Regions from separate parts of the Idiomarina sp. 017G genome, predicted to be linked through region 4. Evidence: predicted binding sites of a transcription regulator. Region 4 holds the regulator's gene; each other region holds the start of a gene.
What was found. Region 4 encodes sigma-54, which starts transcription at its own class of promoters, with help from an activator protein. Its sites were predicted from a motif close to GTTGGCACGNNNNTNGNNT; they were not measured.

Region 1: a site for sigma-54 is predicted at 1,823-1,841, ahead of DEU30_RS12505 (flagellar hook-length control protein FliK). Genes of this name have one in related genera too.
Region 2: a site for sigma-54 is predicted at 1,731-1,749, ahead of DEU30_RS00180 (flagellar basal body rod protein FlgF). Genes of this name have one in related genera too.
Region 3: a site for sigma-54 is predicted at 1,285-1,303, ahead of glnA (glutamate--ammonia ligase). Genes of this name have one in related genera too.

What each region holds. Positions count from the first base shown of each region.
Region 1 is NZ_SNWT01000011.1:63,900-67,066, reverse strand. It holds gene DEU30_RS12505 (flagellar hook-length control protein FliK) at 1-1,753, opposite strand, end outside; gene fliJ (flagellar export protein FliJ) at 1,878-2,321, opposite strand; gene fliI (flagellar protein export ATPase FliI) at 2,325-3,167, opposite strand, start outside.
Region 2 is NZ_SNWT01000001.1:34,193-37,359, reverse strand. It holds gene flgH (flagellar basal body L-ring protein FlgH) at 1-93, opposite strand, end outside; gene flgG (flagellar basal-body rod protein FlgG) at 128-916, opposite strand; gene DEU30_RS00180 (flagellar basal body rod protein FlgF) at 938-1,681, opposite strand; gene flgE (flagellar hook protein FlgE) at 1,801-3,150, opposite strand; gene flgD (flagellar hook assembly protein FlgD) at 3,166-3,167, opposite strand, start outside.
Region 3 is NZ_SNWT01000009.1:25,307-28,473, forward strand. It holds gene typA (translational GTPase TypA) at 1-1,034, opposite strand, end outside; gene glnA (glutamate--ammonia ligase) at 1,345-2,754, shown strand; gene glnL (nitrogen regulation protein NR(II)) at 2,827-3,167, shown strand, end outside.
Region 4 is NZ_SNWT01000006.1:95,196-98,362, reverse strand. It holds gene lptB (LPS export ABC transporter ATP-binding protein) at 1-541, shown strand, start outside; gene DEU30_RS09220 (RNA polymerase factor sigma-54) at 563-2,023, shown strand; gene hpf (ribosome hibernation promoting factor) at 2,051-2,338, shown strand; gene ptsN (PTS IIA-like nitrogen regulatory protein PtsN) at 2,342-2,812, shown strand; gene rapZ (RNase adapter RapZ) at 2,803-3,167, shown strand, end outside.

The sequences.
Region 1 (3,167 bases), on a different contig from region 4:
CGACTTGTCCGTCAGCAAGCACCCGGCCTTCTTCTAAAGTTATTTCGCCCTCAACAGCCCAGTCTTCCGCATCATGAGATCCTCCGGCTTGCCCGCCAGCGGTGCGCCCGCCTTCTTTGCTTTGCTCTCCAACCTGGGTATCAGCTAAATTGATGCCTTGCTGTTCCAGCATTTCGCGTAATCGCGGCATGGTCGTCTCTAACGCATCTCGAGCCTGTTGTGTCTGGGCCTGAAACTGCACTGACGCCTGCTCACCGCTCATGTTAACTCGAATGTGAACACTACCAAGTTCCGGCGGATCCAGACGAATATCCGCACGCTGGATATTCCTGCTCATCATAATATTGATGCGTTCCTGCAATTTTTGCGACGCTTCCGTTTGCTGCAAGTCTAATGGACGTTGCAATGCCTGCAAAGTATTAGCCTGACTGGATTCATTCGCAGCTACAGTTCCCTGCGCGGTTGACACCATTTGCCCCTGAATTGCCCGGGCCGCACTGGCGTCAACTAAAGCGTCGGTGTTATTCCGAAAGACTTGTCCCTGCTGACCCGCATCGGCTACCTTTGTTTCTGCTTCAACAGCTGTATTCACAGAAGCAGCTTTAGTCGTTTGCTTGCCGTCATCGCTTTTAGCACCAATATCGCCAGAACCAGCTTTTTCTTTACCGGCTTTAACGTCTGTTGCTGTAATAACCGACTCTGACGCCTTACCCTCTACCGACTTTTCACTCAGTCCTGTACGGCCTTTTAATAATTGCCTTACTTCAGCCAATAACTGCTCAGCTTTAGCCGACTGTTCCTGAGTCAAAGCCTGAGGTTTATCTGCGCCGCCATTTTGGCTGGCTAAAATTTTGCGTAACTCGGCAGTAAACTGCTGCAGTTTCTTTTGCTCCGCTAAACTCAACTCACTACTTTCGCCTTTCGCTTGTTGTGCGGAAACCTGCTGCTCCAGTTGCTTAAGCAAATTTGTTAATTCTTCAGCACTTTGCGGCTTGCCTGAATTTTTGTCCGGAGATGCAGACAATTGAGCCAGCACACGCTCTGCAGCCTCATTCAAAGCCTGAGTTAACGCTTTTTCATTACCTACTAATAACTTATCAGCATCGGCTTTGGGTAAAAGGGGTTCAAGCAAGTTAACAATGAATTTCCCGGCATCCTCAACCGCACTTTCAGCACCTTCACCCTGTTCTGCCGCCTGTATCAGTTGTTGAAGCTTTGCCTGTAATGCCTGTTTATCACTATCGGTCATGCCGGCCAGCAGCTCATCGGCAAACTTCTGCCGCTCGGCATCCGTCATAACAGCGTCACCCTCTCCTTCACCCGCAGAATCCAGCTTAGCCATTAAAGCTTCCAGCATTTCAGCCAGTTGCTCATCTGTCATTTTTAGTTCGCCATCGCCCGCAGCAAGATCTATCTCGTCACTCACCGCAGTTTCGCCTTCAGAGCTAACCTCAGCACTTTCCTGCTTCATTTGCTGCAACAGTTCCCATAAATTTCGGGTTACCGGCTCACCGGCATTTTTGCGCTCAACGTCTTTGCCTTCAACCTCACCTTCACCGTCGTTACCGGCTTTCTGGTAGGCTTCAATTTTAGCGGCCAGTTGTTGCAGCTCTTTATCGCCACTATTTTGCTTTAGCATCAGCCGCGAGAACTCACCGCTATCGCCATCGGCGCTCTTCAATGATAGGTCGTTACCTTTACCAACACGTGCAAAGTTGTCGGCAGATTCGGTTAGATTAAGCAGCTGTTGCATAGTTTTAGTCCTGAATTAAGTGCTTATTGACGCCTTGCTTAATAATACTCCGCAATGCGCTTGCGCTATTTTCAATAGCTGAGCAAACAATATCTAGCAAGTATCTAAGCAAATTTCGTTCCAACTATTTTCTGGCGCGAATAAAACGCTGACTGCTAAAATCGTCCAGATTATTTTGTTCTTTTCTGGCTTCGGCTACTTGCTCACGCTTGCGCTTTTCTTTTATTAAAAAATCTATCGACTCGCGCTTGCGACGCTGCGCCAGCCAACGATCTTTGCGCTGTTGTAACACTTGCTGCAACTTAATAATATCGTGATGCAACTGTTCAACACCTTCATCTAACTTACCGACAAATGCGTGATACTGCCCTACCTGAATTGAGGCAATCCCGCTTTGCCCGCGATGCTGCAACTGATTTAAGTAGTCGAGTCGATATTTTGACATACCGTCCAGGCGCATCTGTTGCTCCTGAACCTGTTGCTGCACCTGAGAGAAATCCTGAGCGGCTTTATCTTCGCGCCTCTGTTCCAGCTCCAGCAACATTTCCAATTGTGCCAACTCAGCCATAAATTACATGCTCGCTGACTGTTTCTGCTTCGGATTGACTAGCTGATTAAGGAGCAACAAGCTTTCATCATAGTTCACAACTTCCCGCATTTTCTGTTGCAAAAACATACTTACTCGCGGCTGCATTGCAATAGCCTGATCGATAGCCGGGTCACTTCCGCGGGTGTATGCGCCAATGGAAATCAAGTCGCGATTGCGACGGTAACTTGAGTACCACTGTCTAACTTTAATCGCCTGTTGCATATGCTCTTCCGAAACAACCTGTGGCATAACCCGGCTAATAGAAGCTTCAATATCTATTGCCGGATAATGACCGCTGTCGGCCAGTTCCCGGTTCAGTACAATATGTCCGTCCAGTATTGCTCTCGCGGAGTCCGCAATGGGGTCCTGTAAGTCATCACCTTCAGTCAGAACCGTATAAAACGCGGTCACAGAACCTTGTCCGTCGCCGCCATTCCCTGCTCTCTCGACCAATGCTGGTAACTTAGCGAAAACAGAAGGCGGATAACCTTTGGTTGCCGGTGGTTCACCCACAGCAAGGGCAATTTCCCGTTGCGCCATGGCGTAACGAGTCAGTGAATCCATTAACAGCAACACATTCAGACCCTGGTCACGAAAATATTCGGCAACCTGAGAGGCTGTTTCACAACCACGTAAACGAATAAGCGGCGACTGGTCAGCAGGCGCTGCTATTACAACCGCTTTTTCACGGCCTTCCTCACCAAGTATTTCTTCTATAAATTCTTTTACTTCCCGGCCACGTTCGCCTATCAGGCCAACTACAATCACATCCGCCGTGGTACCGCGAGTCATCATGCCCAACAGCACACTTTTACCCACGCCACT
Region 2 (3,167 bases), on a different contig from region 4:
TGCGTAATATGGGTCATCCGGCATGGGTTTATGCGGCGTTTGCACACAACCGGCTAAAACCAATGCGGTTAAAGAGAAAAGTAAAGAACGCATAAAGTCACCCGCTATTATTTAATGACGACAACAATTAAAGCTGCTGGTTAATGTAACTCAGCATCTGATCCACAGACGAAATCACTTTAGAATTCATCTCGTAGCCGCGCTGGCTCTCAATTAAGTTCACCAACTCTTCAGTCACATTCACATTCGAAGTTTCCAGCGCGCCCTGAATGGTGTTACCCATTCCGTCAACACCCGGAACCGCCTCTAAAGGAGCACCACTTACTGCGGTTTCTTTATAAAGGTTCTGTCCCATAGGTTGTAAACCGGCCGGGTTAATAAAGTTAACCAGGTTAATCTGACCAACCACTACGTTATCCGGGTTACCAGGCTGCGTAACAGTAACCTCACCTTCTTGTGAAATACTGACCGACATAGCGTCTTCCGGTATCTGAATAGCAGGCTCAATGGTATAACCATTACCCGAAGTCACAATTTCCCCTTCTTCATTTAAAGAAAATTGACCATTACGGGTATAGGAAATATTGCCATCCGGCATTAGCACCTGAAAGAAACCTTTTCCGTCAATCATCACATCAAGCGAATTGTCGGTGGTCTGCACGTTGCCCTGGGTATGAGACTTTTGCGTTGCAACAACTTTGGTACCGGCGCCCAGCATTAAACCATTAGGTAATTCGGTGTCCTGTGCAGACTGACCGCCCGGCTGGTTAATATTCTGGTACAGCAAGTCTTCAAACACTGCCCGACTCTTTTTAAAGCCAATAGTGCTGGAGTTCGCCAGGTTGTTGGAAATAACTGAAATATCGCGCTGCTGCGCGTCCAATCCGGTTTTACTTATCCATAATGCTGGGTTCATGGTCTTTCTCCTGGGCTAAACTTAGCTCATTCTCATCAGCGACTCAGAACGCTGAGCATTCTCGTCGGCCGTTTTCATTAATTTGACGTTCATTTCATACTGGCGCTGCAAGGCAATCATGTGCGTCATTTCTTCGACACTATTTACATTACTGCCTTCCAGAGCGCCAATTTGCAGTTTTACGTTGGCATCGGCGAAAGCTTGTTGGTCGTCTTTTAACTTAAACAGGCCATCGTTGCCTTTTTCCATATTACCGTTCGGCGGGTTTACTAATTTAATGCGGTCAATCACTTCCATCGCGTTCGCCGGAGCTCCCATCGGACGTATAGAGACATTCCCGTTCGCTCCAATAACCAGATTATCTATCGGCATAGGAACAAATATGGGGCCGTTATTGCCGAGCACTGTCTGCCCTGTTGAGTTTTTCAACAAGCCATCAGTGCCGACTTCAAGGCTACCATTGCGGGTATAACGTTCATTACCGCTGCCATCGTCGACTGCAATCCAGCCCTGATCTTTAATGGCAACATCCATGTTCCGGCCGGTTGTTTGTATTGCTCCACTGGCAAAATTTTGCCCGGGGCTTTCCGTCATAGAAAATACCCGAGTTGGCAAACCTTCACCAAAGGCCTGCATGGCCCGCGCCTGTTGCAAGTCGCCTTTAAACGCCGTGGTATTGGCGTTAGCTAAGTTGTTGGCACGAACAGCGACGGCGTTCATATTTTCCTTCGCGCCGCTCATTGCTACCCATAGCATCTTGTCCATAGCTGACCTCCAGCCAAAATTTTGTCATCTGCGGTTTATTATTAAGACAATGCAGATTTCGTGCCAAAAACAAAAAAGACGCCCGAAGGCGTCTTTTTAAGCTAATAACCGAGAAGTTATTATCGAATCTGAAGAATCGTCTGGTTAATGGTGTTGTTAACTTCTAACGAACGCGAGTTCGCCTGGAAGTTACGCTGGGCGGTAATCAAATCAACCAGTTCTTTGGTCAGATTAACGTTAGAGTTTTCCAGCGCTGAAGCTTCAATACCACCGAAAGTTCCGGTATTTGCTTCACCAGAAAGCGGCTCGCCAGAGTCAATACTTTCACGCCACTTGGTACCGCCAATTTGCGTTAAGCCCTGCTCATTGGCAAAGCGAACAATAGCAACCTGGCCTAAGTATTGAACATCACCATTTGAGTAGGTTGCCGCAATAAGACCTGACTTGTCGATATCAACGTTAGTCAGACGGCCTACGGTGCTACCGTCCTGATCCAAAGCAGTTACTTCAAAATCTGACGCAAACTGAGTCGGCGTTGTGGTTCCTGTTAAATCCTGAAAGTTAAACTGGATAGTTTGCGCATCAGCACCATTATTCAGGTACGGGTCGCCATCAACGTTGTTGCCTGACAAGTCGATTGAGCCTGGGTCAAAAGTATTCTGGCCTGCCGCGACATCCGGATCACCACTGCCTAAAAACTCTACTCGTAAACCGGCATAACCATTGACCGACGCATCCGGCGAGGCTGTTGCTGTGCCTGTAGGAGTCATGTCAATTTCGTCACCATCAAAAGTCGCGTAGACATCCCACTGGTTATTATCGCGCTTCACATAATAAGTAGACAACGTATGCGATTCACCTAATGAATCATAAACGGTAGCCGATGTAGAACTTTGGTAAGTACTTGGTGTTTCCGGATCAAACGGATTCGCTGCGCCATCAATTGGCGAACGACGCGCATCGACGTTAAATGCGGTAAATACATTATCAGTGCTTTGCGGCGCACCGGCGACATCAGGAATACGAATTGGCTGAGTGGTTGCCAAAGCAACTGAGGAGTTAGTGCCGCTATTACGGTCAACCTGATACCCTTGCAAATAGTTACCCTGGTTATCCACAATAAACTTATCGTCGTTCAGTTTGAACGCTCCTGAGCGCGTGTAAGTCATATCGCGAGAGCCTAAACCGTCTGTAGTGGCAAAAAAGCCGTTGCCTGAAATCGCCATATCCAGCGAGTTTTCCGTGAACTCTAATGTGCCCTGACTAAACTGCTGAGCCACTGATGACGTCAAAACACCGTCACCCACTTTCGTATTACCGGCGTTGAAAATACTGGTCGCATAAACGTCAGCGAATTCCGCACGCGACTGTTTAAAGCCGGACGTTTTTACGTTTGAAATATTATTAGCGGTTACATCTAGATCTTTCTGAGATGCGTTGATACCGCTGAGTGCAATTTTAAATGACATAAGTCACCTCTCTTGTT
Region 3 (3,167 bases), on a different contig from region 4:
AACTCTTGTTGCAAACGTTCAAGAATTTGACGAGAAGTAACAAACTTTCCTTCTTTACCTGCGAAAGGTGAGGTGTTTACCTGGAAGGTCATAGTTACTGTTGGCTCGTCAACGGTCAGTGGCTTCATAGCTTCAGCTTTACCAACTGCACACACGGTGTCGGAGATTTTTAGCTCGCCCAGACCGGTAATGGCGCAGATGTCGCCTGCTGCAGCTTTGTCCGCTTCAATGCGGTCAAGACCCAGGTAGCTAAAGACTTTACCAATTTTTCCGTTACGTTCTTTGCCGTCGGCACCAACAATAGTCACTTGCTGGTTCACTTTAACGCTACCGCGGGTAACGCGACCAATACCAATAACGCCTAAGTAGCTCGAGTAATCAAGCTGTGACACCTGCATTTGCAGGTCGCTTTCAGGGTCAGCATCGGGATGGCTTACCTTACTAACGATAGTTTCGAACAATGGCGTCATGTCGCCGTCTTGATCTTCTATGTCTAATGATGCCCAGCCGTTAAGCGCTGATGCGTAAACTACCGGAAAGTCCAGCTGTTCGTCAGTAGCGCCCAGGTTATCAAATAAGTCGAATACCTGATCCATCACCCAGTCAGGGCGTGCACCAGGACGGTCAACTTTGTTAATAACAAGAATAGGGTTCAAACCATGAGAGAAAGCTTTCTGCGTGACAAATCGAGTTTGAGGCATAGGACCGTCAACGGCATCAACCACTAACAATACGGAGTCTGCCATAGAAAGTACGCGTTCAACTTCGCCACCGAAATCGGCGTGTCCCGGAGTATCCAGAATGTTGATGCGGTAATCTTGCCAGTTAACCGCGGTGTTTTTGGCGAGGATAGTAATACCACGTTCTTTTTCAAGATCGTTGGAATCCATAATACGGTCTTCTATTTCGCCACGGCTTTCTAAAGTGCCAGATTGTTGCAACAACTTGTCGACTAGGGTGGTTTTACCATGGTCAACGTGCGCGATAATCGCGATGTTGCGTAATTTTTCTATATCAAATACCTGAATTGTCATTAAGAACTGCCTGTAGTTGTCCGGGAATGAAACCCGTCCAAGGGGTTTTGTGAAAAATAGCGGCGTATTCTACCTTTTTGAGTTGGATTAAGAAAGACCTGATTGTTTTTTGTTCGTTATATTTTTATGACGTTATCTTAGAATGTTACTTTTGCACCAATTTTGTGCGTTATGCGCTATACTGGTGCGTATTAATTTACGCATTATAGTGCTAAATGAACTAACTTTATGAATATAAACAAAAAAGTCAGTTGGCACAGGCTTTGCTATACTCAAGCTGTATTTTTAGACGCTGTCTACGGAGGACAACATGTCAGCTAATAAGATTTTCGATACCATCAAAGAACACGACGTAAAATTCGTCGATTTACGCTTTACCGATACTAAAGGTAAAGAGCAACACGTCACTATTCCGGTGTCGCAAATCGATGAAGACTTCTTTGAAGAAGGTAAAATGTTTGATGGTTCATCTATTTCCGGCTGGAAAGGCATTAACGAATCAGACATGGTACTGATGCCAGACAACGAGTCTGCGGTGATTGATCCCTTTACTGATGAAGTCACATTGAATGTACGTTGTGACATTCTTGAGCCGGAAACTATGCAGGGCTATAGCCGTGACCCTCGTTCAATTGCAAAGCGTGCGGAAGATTTCCTGCGCTCATCAGGCATTGCAGACGACGCTTACTTCGGTCCGGAACCTGAGTTCTTCCTGTTCAACGACGTACGTTTCCACACAGACATGAGTGGTTCGTTCTACAAGATTGACGCGGAAGAAGCGAAGTGGAACTCAGGCCGTGAATATTCAGAAGGTAACCTGGCTCACCGTCCTGGAGTAAAAGGCGGCTACTTCCCGGTACCTCCGGTAGACTCAGCGCACGACATTCGTGGCACCATGAGCTTAGTAATGGAAGACATGGGTATGGTTGTTGAAGCCCATCACCACGAAGTAGCAACAGCAGGTCAGAACGAAGTGGCTACACGCTTCAATACTCTGACTAAGAAAGCTGATGAACTGCAGGTTTATAAGTATGTGGTGCATAACGTCGCGCACTCTTACGGCATGACCGCAACCTTTATGCCGAAGCCACTGGTTGGCGATAACGGCTCTGGCATGCACGTGCATATGTCACTGAACAAAGGCGGCGAAAACTTATTTGCCGGCGACCAGTACGCAGGCTTGAGCGAAACCGCGCTGTTCTATATTGGCGGTATTATTAAGCACGCACGTGCCATTAACGCTTTTGCGAACGCCTCTACTAACTCGTACAAGCGTCTGGTTCCTGGTTTTGAAGCACCGGTGATGCTGGCTTATTCCGCCCGTAACCGTTCGGCTTCTATCCGTATTCCATTGGTTTCCAGCGCGAAAGGTCGCCGTATTGAAGTGCGCTTCCCTGACCCAAGTGCGAACCCGTACCTGGCCTTTACTGCGCTGTTAATGGCTGGCCTTGACGGTATCCGTAACAAGATCCACCCTGGCGATGCCATGGACAAAGATTTATACAATCTGCCTCCTGAAGAAGCGAAAGACATTCCGACCGTTTGTCACTCACTGGAAATGGCTCTGGACGCGCTGGATAAAGACCGCGACTTCCTTAAGCAAGGCGGCGTTATGGACGACGACATGATTGATGCCTACATCGATCTTAAGTACAACGAAGTAGAGACATTGAAGAAGACTACCCACCCGGTAGAATTCGATATGTACTACAGCGTTTAATGGTTACTGGCCGGGTAAGGTGTCTTGCCTTACCCGGTTGCACCAACTTGGTGCGTAATTTATCCTGCCTTCGTGAACGATAGCGCGCTACTTAACCAACTACTCACAGGCATACTCATCCTCGATGATCGCCTGACCATCCGTTACGTCAATTCGTCTGCTGAATCCTTACTCGATCACAGTGCAAAACGCCTGTTGGGCGAACCTTTCACTGCGGCTTTTTATCAGTGTTCGCTGGCGTCAGAAACGCTGATGGAGTGCCTGAATAGCGAGCAAACGGTGCTGAATGCGGAAGCTCAGTTCGCGCTGCATTCCGGGCACAATATTCGGGTGGAAACCAGTATTCAAACAGTAGAGCAACCTTTTGGACGTGCTTTGCTACTGGAATTAAAACAAGTAGACCAGTTGCGGCG
Region 4 (3,167 bases):
GGATGACAATGACCTTACCTTACTGCCAATGCATGAACGGGCACGCCGGGGTATTGGGTATTTGCCACAAGAGGCGTCCATTTTTCGCAAATTGACCGTGCGCGATAATCTGATGGCTATTCTGGAAACTCGTAAAGAACTGTCAACCAACGAGCGTGAAGAACAGCTTGATGCTTTGCTCGAAGAGTTTCATATAGGCCACATAGCAAACAGTCAGGGCATGAGTCTGTCCGGCGGTGAACGTCGTCGGGTTGAAATTGCCCGAGCCTTAGCCGCAGAACCTACGTTTATTTTGCTGGACGAGCCTTTTGCCGGAGTTGACCCTATTTCGGTTATTGATATTAAAAAGATTGTTGAACATTTAAAGCAACGTGGTATTGGTGTACTTATTACTGATCACAACGTTCGCGAGACATTGTCTGTTTGTGAACACGCTTATATTGTCAGTCATGGTGAGCTTATTGCCAGTGGGGATGCAGAAAGTATATTATCGAATCAACAGGTTAGAGACGTTTACCTCGGTGAGCAGTTCACCCTATAACGTGATACCGGGACAGTCATTATGAAGCAAAGTCTGCAGCTAAAAATTGGTCAGCACCTGACCATGACGCCACAACTCCAACAGGCTATCCGCCTGCTGCAGCTTTCCTCGCTCGATCTTCAGTCAGAAATTCAGGATGCATTAGACAGCAACCCGCTGCTGGAGGTTGAAGGTGAAACGAGTAACGACGCGGACCAACCCGAAACTCGCAATATTGAAGAAAGAGACGACAGCCAACGGGAAACATCCGACGTTATAAAAACCCAGGAAATGCCTGACGAACTGCCGGTCGACAGCAGTTGGGACGACACCTACTCCAGTCATACCCCGGCCAACGGTGCAGCCTCTTCAGGTAAATCCTTTGACGGCGATTTTGAAGTCTATCAAGGCTCTACCAGCGAGTCTTTGCAGGATCACCTGCTTTGGCAAATGCAACTTTCTCATTTTTCGGAAGAAGACACCGCCATAGCTGAAGCCATTATTGAAGCCATAGACGACAATGGCTATCTAATGGTTGATGTTAATGAAATTATCGAAGCTGTGCGCCTACCCGAAGTTGAGGCAGAAGAAGTCTGCATGGTGCTTAAGCGTATTCAGCATTTCGACCCAATAGGTGTCGGCGCACGCAGCGTCAGTGAATGCCTTGCCATTCAATTACGTCAACTAAGCGACGACACTGAATACAAGCAGGTTGCTCTATGCTTAGTGACTGAACATATGGACTTACTTGGCAGTCGCGATTTTCGCACCATTCAGCGTAAACTGAAGCTATCGGAAGACGATTTACGTCAGACTATGCGATTAATTCAACAGTTGCACCCGCACCCGGGGGAGCAAGTTGCGCAGCAACCCGTTGAATATGTTATTCCCGATGTGGCCGTTACTAAAAAAAATGGTCGTTGGATGGTCGAATTAAACCCGGATAGCGTACCTAAACTAAAAGTGAACGAAGAATACGCGGCCTTGAGTAAAGCAACAAAGTCAGTAGCCGACAGCCAGTACATAAAAAACCATACGCAAGAAGCGCGCTGGTTCATAAAAAGCCTGGAGAGCAGAAACGATACGCTGCTGAAAGTGGCCAATTGCATAGTACAACGCCAACAGGGCTTTTTTGAGCATGGTGAAGAAGCTATGAAGCCAATGGTTCTGAACGATGTTGCAGAAGCCGTGGATATGCATGAAAGTACGATTTCACGCGTAACGACACAAAAATACTTACACTGCCCAAGTGGCGTATTTGAGTTGAAATATTTTTTCTCAAGTCATGTCAGTACAGAGGGCGGTGGCGAGTGTTCAAGCACGGCAATACGTGCTTTAATTAAGAAGATGGTCGCTGCTGAAAATCGCAGTAAACCGTTAAGTGACAGTAAGATTGCTGAACTGATAGCCGAACAAGGTATCCAAGTAGCAAGAAGGACAATTGCGAAGTATCGGGAATCGTTAAACATTCCATCATCGAGCCAACGCAAAAGTCTTTTGTAACTTTGTTAACTGCAGAAGGAAGACGTTATGCAAATTAATTTGACCGGTCATCACATCGATATTACCGAAGCTCTGCGTGACTACGTGGACACAAAATTTGCCAAGCTGGAAAGACATTTTGACCATATAACTAATGTTCACGTCATCCTAAATGTTGAAAAAACGATTCAAAAAGCGGAAGCTACGCTGCACGTGAATGGCGGTGAGCTTTTCGCCGACGCAAAACACGAAGATATGTACGCGGCCATCGACGGTTTAATTAATAAACTGGACCGTCAGGTGATTAAACACAAAGAGAAAATGAAACAACATTAATCCATGCAACTGAGTGAATTGTTAAGCCCCGACTGCACCAAGTGTGCAGTCGAGGGCGCAAGTAAAAAGCGACTACTTGAAACCATTAGTCAAATCGTAGCCCCTAAGCTGTCTGGCATTACCCGTCATGACATTTTTGAGAGCCTGTTAAACCGTGAGCGTTTAGGCAGTACGGGAATTGGCTTAGGTATCGCAATTCCTCATGGCCGCTTACCTAATGCGAATCATCCGGTAGCGGTATTACTGACCTTAGACGAACCTATCGAATTCGATTCTATTGACAACCAGCCTGTCGATATTATCTTCGCGCTTCTGGTGCCGGAGTCAGAGCACGAGAACCATCTACAAACATTGGCCACAGTGGCCAGAAGAATGAACGACAAAGACTGTACTCGCGCACTGCGCCACGCAGATTCTGATAAAGCGTTATATCAATTATTTGTGGGCGAAGGTGAGCAGTCGCCATGCAACTGATCATTGTTAGTGGTCGCTCCGGCTCAGGTAAGACAATTGCTCTGCGCGTACTGGAGGACTTAGGCTTTTATTGCGTTGATAATTTACCCATAAGCCTGCTACCAACTCTGGTGCATGCAGTCATAGAGCAGTATCAAAAAATAGCCATTAGCATTGATGTTCGCAACTTACCGGAGCACTCCGAAGAGCTACTGGACTCTCTGAGCTTTTTGCCAAAAGGCGTTGAACCGGAAATTCTGTTTATTGACTCTGACGACAACACCTTACTAAAGCGTTTTGGCGAGACTCGTCGCCTGCATCCGTTATCGCAAAAAGAACTGCCTCTGCTAGAAGCGCTTCAGGCCGAACATAAAAT